4 regions of the Marinobacterium sp. xm-a-152 genome follow, and region 1 is predicted to be linked to each of the others. Evidence: predicted binding sites of a transcription regulator. Region 1 holds the regulator's gene; each other region holds the start of a gene.
What was found. Region 1 encodes sigma-54, which starts transcription at its own class of promoters, with help from an activator protein. Its sites were predicted from a motif close to TGGCACNNNNNTTGCTNT; they were not measured.
Positions count from the first base shown of each region.

Region 2: the regulator sigma-54 is predicted to act here: its motif matches at 1,855-1,872, upstream of XMA152_RS04265 (amino acid ABC transporter substrate-binding protein).
Region 3: the regulator sigma-54 is predicted to act here: its motif matches at 1,714-1,731, upstream of flgB (flagellar basal body rod protein FlgB).
Region 4: the regulator sigma-54 is predicted to act here: its motif matches at 1,652-1,669, upstream of XMA152_RS00275 (flagellar basal body rod protein FlgF).

Region 1 covers NZ_WBYI01000007.1:68,757-71,889, reverse strand. Annotated here, with positions in the region: gene XMA152_RS08305 (PTS sugar transporter subunit IIA) at 1-375, opposite strand, end outside; gene hpf (ribosome hibernation-promoting factor, HPF/YfiA family) at 388-678, opposite strand; gene XMA152_RS08295 (RNA polymerase factor sigma-54) at 731-2,230, opposite strand; gene lptB (LPS export ABC transporter ATP-binding protein) at 2,261-2,986, opposite strand; gene lptA (lipopolysaccharide transport periplasmic protein LptA) at 2,989-3,133, opposite strand, start outside.
Region 2 covers NZ_WBYI01000003.1:237,695-240,827, forward strand. Annotated here, with positions in the region: gene glnE (bifunctional [glutamate--ammonia ligase]-adenylyl-L-tyrosine phosphorylase/[glutamate--ammonia-ligase] adenylyltransferase) at 1-1,577, opposite strand, end outside; gene XMA152_RS04265 (amino acid ABC transporter substrate-binding protein) at 1,913-2,929, shown strand; gene XMA152_RS04270 (amino acid ABC transporter permease) at 3,004-3,133, shown strand, end outside.
Region 3 covers NZ_WBYI01000001.1:47,234-50,366, reverse strand. Annotated here, with positions in the region: gene XMA152_RS00270 (flagellar hook-basal body complex protein) at 1-150, opposite strand, end outside; gene XMA152_RS00265 (flagellar hook assembly protein FlgD) at 183-866, opposite strand; gene flgC (flagellar basal body rod protein FlgC) at 885-1,295, opposite strand; gene flgB (flagellar basal body rod protein FlgB) at 1,297-1,680, opposite strand; gene flgM (flagellar biosynthesis anti-sigma factor FlgM) at 1,934-2,308, shown strand; gene XMA152_RS00245 (OmpA family protein) at 2,501-3,133, opposite strand, start outside.
Region 4 covers NZ_WBYI01000001.1:51,253-54,385, reverse strand. Annotated here, with positions in the region: gene flgG (flagellar basal-body rod protein FlgG) at 1-736, opposite strand, end outside; gene XMA152_RS00275 (flagellar basal body rod protein FlgF) at 818-1,570, opposite strand; gene XMA152_RS00270 (flagellar hook-basal body complex protein) at 1,743-3,133, opposite strand, start outside.

The sequences.
Region 1 (3,133 bases):
GCTGAACAGCTCGGCTAAACCAGCCAGTGTCTTAAGGTGCTCATCATTTCCATCATCGGGCACGATCAGTGCGCAGACAAGATCGACCGGCGCTGAATCGATTGAATCAAAATCGACACCGTCATCAAGTGTGATTAAGCAGGCGGATGCTGTTGAGCAACCTGGGATCCGACAGTGTGGTATACCCACGCCAGAACCTATTCCTGTACTGCCTAACCGTTCACGATTGAGAAGGCCTGTAAAAATTTCATCTTCTGTCACGCCATCAACTGAAGAGGCCAGCTTTTCGCTGGCCACTTGTAGAAGGCGTTTTTTACTGGCGACTGACTCCCGGCAGGCGGTTGTTTCAGTCGTCAGTAGGTCACCTAGTTGCATGTTGTCGTTCGTTTATTTGTGAGATTTCATTTTTTCTTTATGCTTGATGATTTGGCGATCAAGCTTATCCACTAAGCCATCAATCGCTGCATACATGTCATCATGCTCATCAGAAGCTACCACTTGGCCACCGGCTAAGTGAACATCAGCCTCGGCTTTTTTACCCTGCTTTTCGACACTGAGAGTAACTTGTACATTCTGAATGTTGTCGAAGTGACGTTCTAGCTTATCGAACTTGTTACGTACGTATTCACTTAGAGCTTCAGTCAGGTCCACGTGATGACCAGTAATATTTATCTGCATATGACTTCTCCTCGTCTTAGGCGGAGTGAAAAAATGAGGCCGCCCACCTCAATTAAACCAAACGCTTTCTCTCATTTGAAGGTGGAATGTTGAGAACTTCGCGATATTTAGCAATGGTTCGTCTTGCAACATTCACCCCCTCTTTATCTAGTAGTGTAGCAAGCTTACTGTCACTTAGTGGCTTGCGAGGGTCTTCTTCTGAAATTAATTTTTTAATGATTGCTCGAATCGCAGTTGATGATGCACCACTGCCGTCACTGGTAGCCACCTGACTCGAAAAGAAATATTTCAATTCAAAGACACCGCGCGGGGTGTGCATGTATTTTCGAGTTGTAACACGGGAGATGGTGGATTCATGTAGATCAACGGCTTCAGCAATGTCGTGAAGAATAAGAGGCTTCATCGCCTGTTCACCCTGTTCAAGAAAACCGATCTGTCTGGAAACGATCTCCGTTGAGACCTTTAAGAGGGTCTCGTTGCGGCTTTGTAAACTCTTTATGAACCAGCGTGCATCCTGGAGATGGTCTTTTAAAAATTGGTTCTCCGCGGAGTTGTCTGCACGTTTAATCATGCCTGAGTAGACATCATTGATACGTAACTCAGGAACTACGTCGTTATTTAAAGTGAGTGTCCACTCCCCAGCGCGTTTACGCACGATCACGTCCGGTACGATGTAATCAGTATCACCCAGATCTAAAGAGTCTCCTGGTGTTGGGTTAAGTGATTGAATCAACCTAACCACCTCTGACAGTTGCTCCTCTTTGAGCCTCATACGGCGCATCAAAGATTTAAAATCTCGACTGCCCAACAGGTTTAAATAGTCGGTCGCTAGGCGCAGTGACTCTGCGCGCCAAGGTGTCTCTATGGGTAGCTGTCTTAACTGGATTTTCAAACACTCTGCAAGATCACGGGCACCGACACCGGGTGGGTCAAACTGTTGAATGCGGTGAAGTACTGTCTCCACCTCATCCATTTCCACTTCAAAAAAGAGTTCAGGTAGTTCCTCTTGGCAGTTAAGAAGAATGTCCTGCAGATCGGTGATCAGATAGCCACGATCATCGATAGAGTCGATAATCATCTCAGCAATGTATCGATCAACATCGCTGAAATTAACCAGATTCAGTTGCCAGTTAAGGTGGTCTTGGATGGTTTCAACCGCAGCGTCATTATCACCTGGCATCCAATCATCATCACGATTGGAATTTGAAGAGCTTTGGTAAGTATCGTCCCATTGACTGTCGGTTGAAAGCTGTTCAGGGATGTCATCAGTAGACCAGCTATCTTCCGGCTGAGACGATTCGAACGTCTCTTCGATCTCTGAATTAGATTGGGTCTCATCTAAGGTTGATGACTCTTTTTGCTCAATGCTTTGAGAGTTCTCTTCACTCTGATCTTCTTCATCGGCTACCTCCAGTAGTGGGTTACTATCGAGTGCCTCTTGAATCTCTGTCTGTAGCTCTAAGGAGGAGAGTTGCAGCAATTTGATCGCTTGCTGCAATTGTGGGGTCATGGACAGGTTCTGTCCGACTTTGAGCTGTAAAGAGTGCTTCATTAAAATGATAATTACTTAAAAGTGTGAGAGTTACAAGCGAAAATCATTGCCCAGATAAGCCTCTTTAACGGCTTGATTCATCATGATCTGCTCAGGCTCACCCTCTGCAAGAATGTTACCCTCACTAACGATGTAAGCCCGTTCGCAAATGTCGAGAGTCTCTCTGACATTGTGATCGGTTATCAGGACGCCAATACCTCGATCTTTAAGGTGCCTGATGGTCTGTTTGATGTCGCTGACAGAGATGGGGTCTACACCAGCAAAAGGCTCGTCCAGTAGGATGAAGTCAGGGTCGTTTGCTAGGGCTCTTGCAATCTCAACTCGGCGTCTCTCACCCCCAGATAGGACCATCCCTTTGGACTCTTTGATGTGAGTGATATGGAACTCTTCTAGTAGAGATTGAGCTTTCTCGTGTTGTTGATCTTTGGTCAGGTCTTTTCTCTGCTCCAGTATGGCCATCAGGTTATCGTAGACACTCAGCTTTCTGAATACAGAGGCCTCTTGCGGAAGATAGCCTAAGCCGCGTTTTGCGCGCTCATGAATAGGCATTCTAGTGACGTCGTCGCCATTGAGACGAATGTTGCCTCGATCCGCTCTGACCAGACCTACAATCATATAGAAGCAGGTTGTCTTACCCGCACCGTTGGGCCCAAGCAATCCGATAATCTCACCAGGCTCAACAGTGACGGACACATCTTGAATAACAGAGCGTCCTTTGTAGCTTTTGGCTAGGTGAAGGGCTTCGAGTGAACTCATGGTTAATTATCTTTTTTAGGCTGAAGAACCATTTTGACACGCTGGCTTCCGCTCTCACTGCTAAAGGCTTTTACTTTAGAGTTCGCCATGTCGTAATTAATTTTGGCGCCAGTGAACTCGTCACCACCCTGAGTCACTCTGGCGTTC
Region 2 (3,133 bases), on a different contig from region 1:
GTCTCTTCTGCGTTTTCCACGCCCGACAGATCCCGGAGCAAACGAGGCAGCAGATCCAACAAACGCTCCTGCCCGACATTTTGCAACGCCTGTACCGTTCTTAACTGACGCAGCGATATCAGTGCCTTCACAGCTCGATCGGTTTCGCTATAACCCAGTTCTGTCAGATAGTGTGCCAGCGCTTCTTGATCAGCAAACTCCTCATGCCAGAGGCCCGTAAGATGCGCATCGCTCTCAGTTTGCTCGGCATTGTCTTCCTGATCCACTGGCGCAATGACATCTGCAAAGTGCTTTGAGACTCGACGTCGATGATCGTTTAGCTCTGTTAAAAGTGCCTCTGGACTCGTAAAGCCCATGGAGTAGGCAAGGCGCTGCATACCGAGATCATCAGCTGGTAGCTCTTGGGTCTGCTTATCGGCTTGCGCCTGAATCGCATGTTCCACATTACGCAGGAAGACGTAGGCATGGGTTAGCTCTGTCACAACCACGTCTGGAATGCCGACTACCTCTGGGAGAAGTGGCAATATGTTGCACAACTCTCGTTGCTGCAAACGTGTATCACGCCCGCCGCGGATTAGCTGAAAGGCTTGAGCGATGAACTCAACCTCGCGAATACCTCCGGCTCCCAACTTAACGTTATTCTCACGACCCTTTAAACGGTTCTCACGCTCAATCATCCCTTTCATTTCACGCAAAGATTCAAAGGCGCTGTAGTCAATGTACTTACGATAGACAAAGGGGCGCAGATCCTGCATCAACTGGGCGCCAGCTTCCTTATCACCCGCGATGATACGCGCTTTGATCAACGCATAACGCTCCCACTCACGCCCCTGTGTCTGGTAGTACTGCTCCATGGCATCAAAACTGGCAACCAATGGACCAGAAGATCCAAACGGACGCAGACGCATATCGACACGGAATACAAAGCCCTCGGCTGTGGGGGCATCTAAAACACGAATCAATCTTTTACCCAGTCGTGTAAAGAACTCTTGGTTGGATAGTGAACGGCGGCCACCTTGGGTTTCGCCATTGGCGGGGAAGGTAAACATCAGGTCGATATCCGAGGAGAGATTGAGCTCATGTGCCCCCAATTTGCCCATTCCAATGACGGCCATGCGTTGCAAATTTCCATCAGAGTCCATTGGCTCACCCAGATCTTTGACTAGATCTTGGTGCAGCCAATTCAATGCTGCATCAGTAGTGGCATCGGCCAGTTCGGAGAGCATCCGGGTGGTTTCTGTTAGATCGGCCAATCGGTTCAAGTCGCGCCAAATAATTCTAACCATGGCCAATCGACGCAGGCGACGCAGCGCAACACTCAGTGCCTCTTCACTCCCCACAGCTTCAACAGCCGCCAACACTTGCGCTGTTAAAGCACCTGTTGGAAGCTCACCAACATCAAGGTTTAACTGCTCAATCAATTCGGGATGACGCTGCAGCTGATCCGCAACATAGTCAGATCCCAATAGCACTCGATCTAACTCCGCCAACCGATTGTGATCTGATTCAAGCAGATCTCTTGCTGCTGAAACCTTTTGCTGCTGTTTTTCTAGGTAGTCATTCAATATCGCTGTCACTCAAACCACTCCGAAATCTTGCCAATAGGACTAATATACTGCGTTCAGTTATAAGAGGAACAGGACTTAAATCAAATTGCACCAATACTGTGCAAAAGCTCAATTTAAGCCCTACTTTAGTATTGACCTTTGAGTCAGAATGACACAATCTTAAACGAGTAAGCAGAGTGCTGGCGTTGGGTATTAAAGATTATTTGATCAAAACACCCCGTTATACCGTAACTTTCAGACAATTTTTAACGATGAATGTCGATGAAAATGACTCACTGAAAATTGTTGGCACACTAGTTGCTGTGGAAAAAGAACAACAACCTACTCAAAAGAGGATCTACATAATGGCTAAGAAAGCTTTACTAACCGCTTCTATCCTTGCTGCAACAATGACTGCTGGTGCAGTTCAAGCAGCTACTCTTGACGATGTTAAGAGCCGTGGCACCCTAACTTGTGGTGTATCTACTGGTCTTGCAGGCTTCTCTCAAAAAGATGAGAACGGCAAATGGAGCGGTCTCGACGTTGATATGTGTCGTGCGGTTGCAGCTGCAGTACTTGGCGATTCAGAAGCTGTTCAATACAAACCGCTAACCGCTAAAGAGCGTTTCACTGCGCTAGCGTCTGGCGAAATCGACATGCTATCTCGTAACACGACTTGGACTCACACTCGTGATACATCACTAGGTATCAACTTTGCTGGTACTAACTACTACGACGGTGCGTCATTCATGGTCATGAAAGACCTAGGCGTATCAAGCGCAACTGAGCTAGACGGTGCAAACGCATGTATCCAAGCGGGTACCTCTACTGAGCTTGCAATCGCTGACTACTTCCGTGAGAACGGCATGTCATACAAAGCAGTTACTTTCGATACCTCTGACCAAACTCGTCAAGGTTTCGAATCAGGTCGTTGTGACTTCCTAACATCAGACGGTTCTCAGCTAGCGGCACTTCGTATCGGTCTAGCTAACCCAGGCAATGCAGTGATTCTTCCCGAAGTTATCTCTAAAGAGCCTCTAGGCCCAGTAGTTCGTCAAGGCGATGACCAGTGGTTCAACATTGTTAAGTGGTCTCTAAACGCAATGATCGAAGCAGAAGAGCAGAAGGTCACTTCTGCAAACGCAGCTGACATGAAAGCGAACGGCAACCCAGCTAACAAGCGTCTACTAGGTGCTGAAGGTGAACTAGGTGCTAACCTAGGTCTAAGTGCTGACTGGGCTTACAACATCATCACTCAAGTAGGTAACTACTCAGAGTCGTTTGAGCGTAACGTGGGTATGGATTCACCACTTAAGCTAGCACGTGGTATCAACGCGTCTTGGCGTGATGGCGGTATCCTATACGCACCAGCTATGCGCTAAAACCGAAGCGATCTAAAAAGGGGCACAACAGTGCCCCTTTCTGCGTGAAAGCACTCTATTTTTAGGTTAATTCAATGTTCAAACAAAAAACCATTGAAGAGGTTAAGTCAGCGAGCCGTAAATCGAGCTCCGGAACCACCTCCAACGCCTTTTATAACAACCCACGCATCCGCGGTTTCTTCTATCAGATCGCACTGGTCGCTG
Region 3 (3,133 bases), on a different contig from region 1:
TTTCTGCAACGGTGAGGTCGAGAAGATATCACCAAAGTCTGCACGAGAACGTTTAAAAGCTGTCGTACCGGAGTTGGCGATGTTGTTGGAAGTTACCGCCAACTGTGAGGTCGCTGAGTTAAGACCTGTGAGTGATGTATAGAATGACATGTCTGTTGTCTCCTAAGTTATTTCTTATCGCTCTATTCGCCAACGCGATAGACATTATTAAATGGAAGATTACCCACACCTGCGACTTCCAATAGAAGCTCACCAGCAGGGCTTGTTGATATTGCATTCACATTCGCGTAAACCAGCGTCGTCGGTGTAAACGCTTCACCATTTTTCATCGCGACTGGTTCTACAAAATATTCACCCGGTTCAGCAGGGTAACCATCATTGGTGATGCCATCCCACTCAAACTCATGGATACCTGGGAAGAGCAGTCCGACAGCTTCTGAATAGACCACCTCTCCTTTGAGGTTCTTAACGACTAATTCAGTACCGTCAGTTGCTTCATCAATCATGATCGCGCCCTTCAAACCTTTGGTCTCATCCAGTTGCGCAAAGCTTCCTTCAACCAATGCGCTTTTGTTGATCAAACCACTGGCCTGCATCAACTGCTGTGACTTAAAGCTATCGGACATCGATTGCATTGAGGTGTTCATTTCAGTGATTCCGCTGACGGTTGAGAACTGCGCCATTTGGGCTAGAAACTCACCGTTCTCCATCGGTTGGAGCGGATCCTGGTTCATCAACTGGGTGGTCATAAGTTTTAGAAAATCGCTCTGCCCAAGCGTTGATGAAGTACGTTCTGCTTCAGCCTGCTGAGCCGCCTGATAATCATCGACAGTACGAACAGCACTACTAATTGCAGTGTCTACCATAGCTTGCTACCCCCGTCCTTATTGACCTAAACGTAGAGTCTGTAGCACCAGCTTCTTAGCGGTGTTAATTGACTCAACGTTGTTTTGGTATGAACGTGATGCGATGGTCATATCCACCATCTCCTCAATCGAGTTCACATTAGAGATGTAGATGTAGCCATCCTTATCAGCAATAGGGTTGTTCGGCTCAAAACGGCGATCGTTAGGTTTATCACTTTGACCGATGCTATCGACGGTGACGCCAGCAGTGTAGTGATCACTCTGTTGATCCATCACTGTTCGGAATACCGGACGCTTGGCTTTGTAGGCCTCTTCTGCACTTGAAGCGGCAACCCCCACGTTAGCTAAGTTAGAGGAGATGGTATTCATGCGAACCATCTGAGCATTCATGGCAGAGCCTGCCACCCCTAAAACATTAAAAAATGACATATTATTCACCCCTCAGTGCTGTTTTTATGCCTTTGATACGACTGTTCAAAAACGTCAGCGTTGCCTGGTAACGCATGGCGTTATCGGCATAAATATTCTGTTCGGTATCCATCTCCACGGTATTACCGTCGAGTGATGGACTAGAAGGCACTCGGTATAGAAGGTCCCCACCCTCTGCACCAAACGCCGACTGCATATGGTTGAAATCACTTGTCTGCATCTGGCCCTTTGCGCCATTTTGAATCAGTGATTTAAAATCAATGTCTCGCGCCTTGTAGTTAGGCGTATCGGCATTTGCGATGTTTGCGGCCAACACTGTTGAACGCATATCTCGCAAGGAGAGTGCTCTCCCGTGAATTCCGAATGGATCTTGTAGTAAAGACATTGTGTAACTCTCTTTTTTACCCTTGCCAACCTATAAGCAAACCCCGTACCAGAAAAATAAAAATTATTTTAAAACAAGCATTTAATTAATATATTTGATAGCAATCACGATTCTTTCGAAGGCATGAAAGCGGCAAATAGAAAGAGAATGGCAAGGCTTTGCCGCTTTTTTTAAGATTGCCACTCAAGTTTTAGCCTGAGGTGTCGATAATGAGAAAGTAACTCTATAAACATTCAATAGATAAGATTGAGACATGGCAGATAATATTCATTTCCTAACTCGCAATAGCGGACAGAAGACGGACTCACCGAGCCGTGTTCAAGCGCGCGCGTCAGGAACTGCTGACACCCCAATCTTGCTAGATGCTAAACGTGCAGAACGTACAAGTAGCGCATCTCAAACTGAAGCTAGTCTCGCAAGTGATACCGTCACCCTGACAGACGCAGCCAAAAAGGCAGCAGGAGCGACCAAAATAGCTACAGAAAATTCAGGCGTAGACCTCGATAAGGTAGAGCGAATCAAACGTGCTATTGCTGAGGGTAAATATCCATTAGATCCGGAAGCTATTGCGGATAAGATGGTGTCTTTGAATTCATTAATTAACCCCCCACCCGGTATTCAACGCTGATTAGGCTTCCATTCGAACCCAGCACCAGCGTTATTTTTTCTTGATTTAGACCCACTAAACCTTCAAAAAAATGCCTTGATGATAAAGCCGGGAAACCCTACTTAGAGGATGAATGATTCATCACACAATCATTGGATACTGAGCCGCTAATAAAAAGGGTTAGAAATCTCTTTAAGTCGATGTGGGAATAGCTTAATTCACATCCATCACGATCTCGATTCGGCGCTCGCCCATGAGGCTACCCTCACGCGGAGGCTTTGTATTAGCGTAACCTTTAATTGTGAGGCGATCACTTGGTATCGCGAATTGATCAGTGAGTGAGTTTGCCACTGATGAAGCACGTGCTATGGAGAGGTCCCAGTTTGATGGGTACTTGCCGCCTACAGGGAGTGGTTCGGCGTCAGTATGGCCTTCAATCGTCACTGGTCCATCGTTCTGGGCAATGATAGAACTAACCTTGCGCAACATGGCTTCAGCACGGTGCTGGCTCATCTCTGCACCCCCCTCTGGGAAGGTGGCCTGTTCAGCTAGCCTTACAATCACCTGGTCACCCTGCTGTTCGATCTCTGCAATGCCTGTGGCTATTTCACGCGCTAACTCATTATTGAGCTGATCAATTTTATGCGCGACTGCATCAATTTTATTTTGATTAGGGTCCTGTTTAGCCCAATTCATCGTATCGTCGTAGTCGAGTACCTCAATCGGCGATTGCGCACTCTGTTGAAACTCTGCGATTCGACGCAACAGTTCAACCCTTTCTTGAGGGACAACACCACCGACATTCTTGGTTTTATCTTCGCTCTCCGCTTCCGCTGAACCTGTCGA
Region 4 (3,133 bases), on a different contig from region 1:
CTTTAGAGTTCACCTCGTACGCACGTTGTGTCTCGATCATGTTGACCATCTCTTCAACAACGTTCACGTTTGAAGCCTCTAGAGCACCCTGAACCAACTTACCAGCACCCAACTGAGCAGGTGTTAGTAACTGTGCGGCGCCACTGGCTGCAGTTTCGACATACATGTTCTCACCCGTAGCCTGAAGGCCAGCTGGGTTAACAAAGGTCGCTAACTGCACATTGCCGACAATAGAAGGCTGGGCTTGTCCAAAACGCATCACACTTACCGTGCCATCTAGGCCAATGGTGATTGACTGCGCATCAGCAGGAATTGCCACCGAAGGCTGTAACTGGAAACCGTTTGAGGTAACAAGCTCACCGTTAGCGCTGAGCTTAAAGGAGCCATCACGGGTATACCCAATCGTTGCATCTGGGCGCAGGATCTGGAAATAGCCAGGGCCATCAATCGCCACATCCAAGGCATTTTCGGTTTGCACCATATTGCCCTGCGTGTGGAGTTTCTCTGTGGCAACAATACGTGTACCAGTACCCAACATCAGTCCCGTAGGCGCTTCGCTGTTTGCAGCTGTATTGGCACCTGCCTGACGAACGTTTTGGTAGAGAAGGTCTTCAAATACCGCACGGTCGCGTTTAAAGCCCATGGTGTTAACGTTCGCAAGGTTGTTCGAGATCACGGACATGCGCGTCTGTTGCGCATCAAGTCCGGTCTTTGCAATCCATAATGTAGCGTCCATTGTGTTTACCTCTATTTTTCTAAGTTGCGACTCGGCGGTCGCTTTCCCTGATCTGTTAAATTCTGTTTGATTTAAGTTCGCTTAACCGTCCATGCGGACCACAGAGGCCCCAGCGGTTGAAAGCTCTTTAGCATTTTTAAATACACTGACCTGCATCTCATATTCACGCGAGTCACGAATCATCTGCACCATCGCATCAATAGGACTAGCCGAACTGCCCTCAACTGCCCCCGACATCACTGTAATATCGGCATCAGCTTGCAAGAGTGCTTTATTAGCCGTTTGGAACAGGCCATCTGGGCGAATCTGCATCACTTGATCTTGGGCATTGACCAGTTTGATGCGAGCGACTGGCGTCATGACATTGCCAGCCTCACCCGCTGCCAAAATATTGACAGTACCATCGGCTGCTATATCGACCTTGGCTGATGGAGGCAAAGTGATGGGCCCGTTATCCCCTAAAAGGAGATGCCCAGCGCCGGTTGTTAACACACCATTTTCAGTGATTTTGATATCGCCACGACGGGTATAAGCCTCAGTTCCATCCGGTGCCTGCACAGCAAACAAACCCTGGCCTGAGACATAGAGATCCAACGGATGACCTGTACGCTGAACAGAGCCTGGACTCAGGTCTACAATGTTATCTGTCTGTAACATTGGGAAGGCACGCGAGTTAAGGTGCCCCTCTGCAATAAGGTCTCGTGAAATAACCGCAGAGCTGAAGCTCTTTTTAAAGCCAACGGTGTTGACGTTAGCCAACTCGTTAAAGGTGTTGGCCTGTCTTTGCTCTGTCACCTTCATACCGTTGAGCACGGTAAATATCATCTTATCCATCTGTCTTACCTCATCTTGAGGCGGCAAGTGTTTGCCGCTTCAACGACGTTTTTATGACGAAAGTTGTCGTTTGCTAATAGGTAAGCAGATATCATGCCAGAAAATAAAAAAAGCCCTCGTATCAATAAGATAGAGGGCAAAGGAAACCAAGCCTAATATTCTACTGGAGGGGTTATCCGCGAATATTAATGATGGCCTGGGTCAGGGTATTTGAAGTTTCAATCGCTTTCGCGTTTGCTTGGAAGTTACGTTGTGCGGTGATCAAATCCACCAGCTCCTGGGTCAAGTCCACGTTAGAACGTTCAATCGCACCCGCTCGGATTGAACCGAAACCTGAAGAACCCGCCTCACCGATCTTAGCATCACCTGATGATGCAGATGCCAAGAAACTTGAGTCACCCATCTGGCGTAGACCAGAAGGTGAAGCAAAGTTTGCAAGAATGATCTTACCAAGGGACTTCTGAGTACCATTTGAGAAGGATGCGTTTACTAGACCGTCACCACCGATATCCAAGCCCATTAGGTCACCTTCAGGTTGACCATCCTGAGACTGCGATAGCACTGAGAAGGTACCGGTATATTGACTAGAACGAGTAAGGTCAATCGTCATATCACTAATTGGGATATTTGTGTCCTGGCCCGCTACCAGTTTTGCCGTGAACGGACTGCCCATAAAGGGTGATAATGCCTCACCATTCAATGTAAATGTCAGTTCACCTGGATCAAGGAAGACAGGCTTCCATGTTTCGGCGTTAATAGTTGAGTCCACACCTGATGGATCGGTTACCTCTTCGTAATATCCATCATCACCCAACTCAACGAATGTCTGAGTACCGTTGACTGTGTGTTGTGAAAGGTTAACCCAGGTATTTGTAACACCTACAGCACGGGTTGTATTGGCAAAACCAAATAGTTCAGGAACTTCTGTTTTGTCGCCTGTTGTTTCAGCAATTTTTACAATATCGATTACTGAGCCAGCACCGGATGTTGGGCTAGTAACGATGAATTGATTGGTTGTCTCATCAAAAGTCACCTGAACACCACGCAATTTCTGGCCTGCTTCAGTAATAGAAGAACCACTCTCCTGTTTTACTTTTGAGTCCACTGTGACGTCTGGATAGTTAATTCCCTGCTCAAGCAAATCCGCTATAACACTTGGCTTCAAGCTGGTATTACCAATATCTAGCTGGAAATTAGATTTTACACCGTTTACCACTACTTCAATATCAAGGTCTGAAGCAATGGTCATGGTTCCATCAGATTTCAAAATAACCGGGTCAGATTTTAGGATTGCAGGATCTGAAGCTTTACCGCGAATTGCGTTATCGGTGGCGCCAACTGCATTCACAACATTCTCTACAGTATCTAGCCCTAATATATTTGAAGCACCCGTCGAGTTAGTAGCATCTAGCGATGTAAAGCTGATACTTGATGCATCACCTGTAGAACCTGAAGAAAACGAGAACTGTCCCTCTTCATAGGTTACTTTCATGCCGTACTTACGATCAGCCTCAGCGACTGTTGATTCAGAGAATGCGTTATTAATAGCTACAGATAATTTAG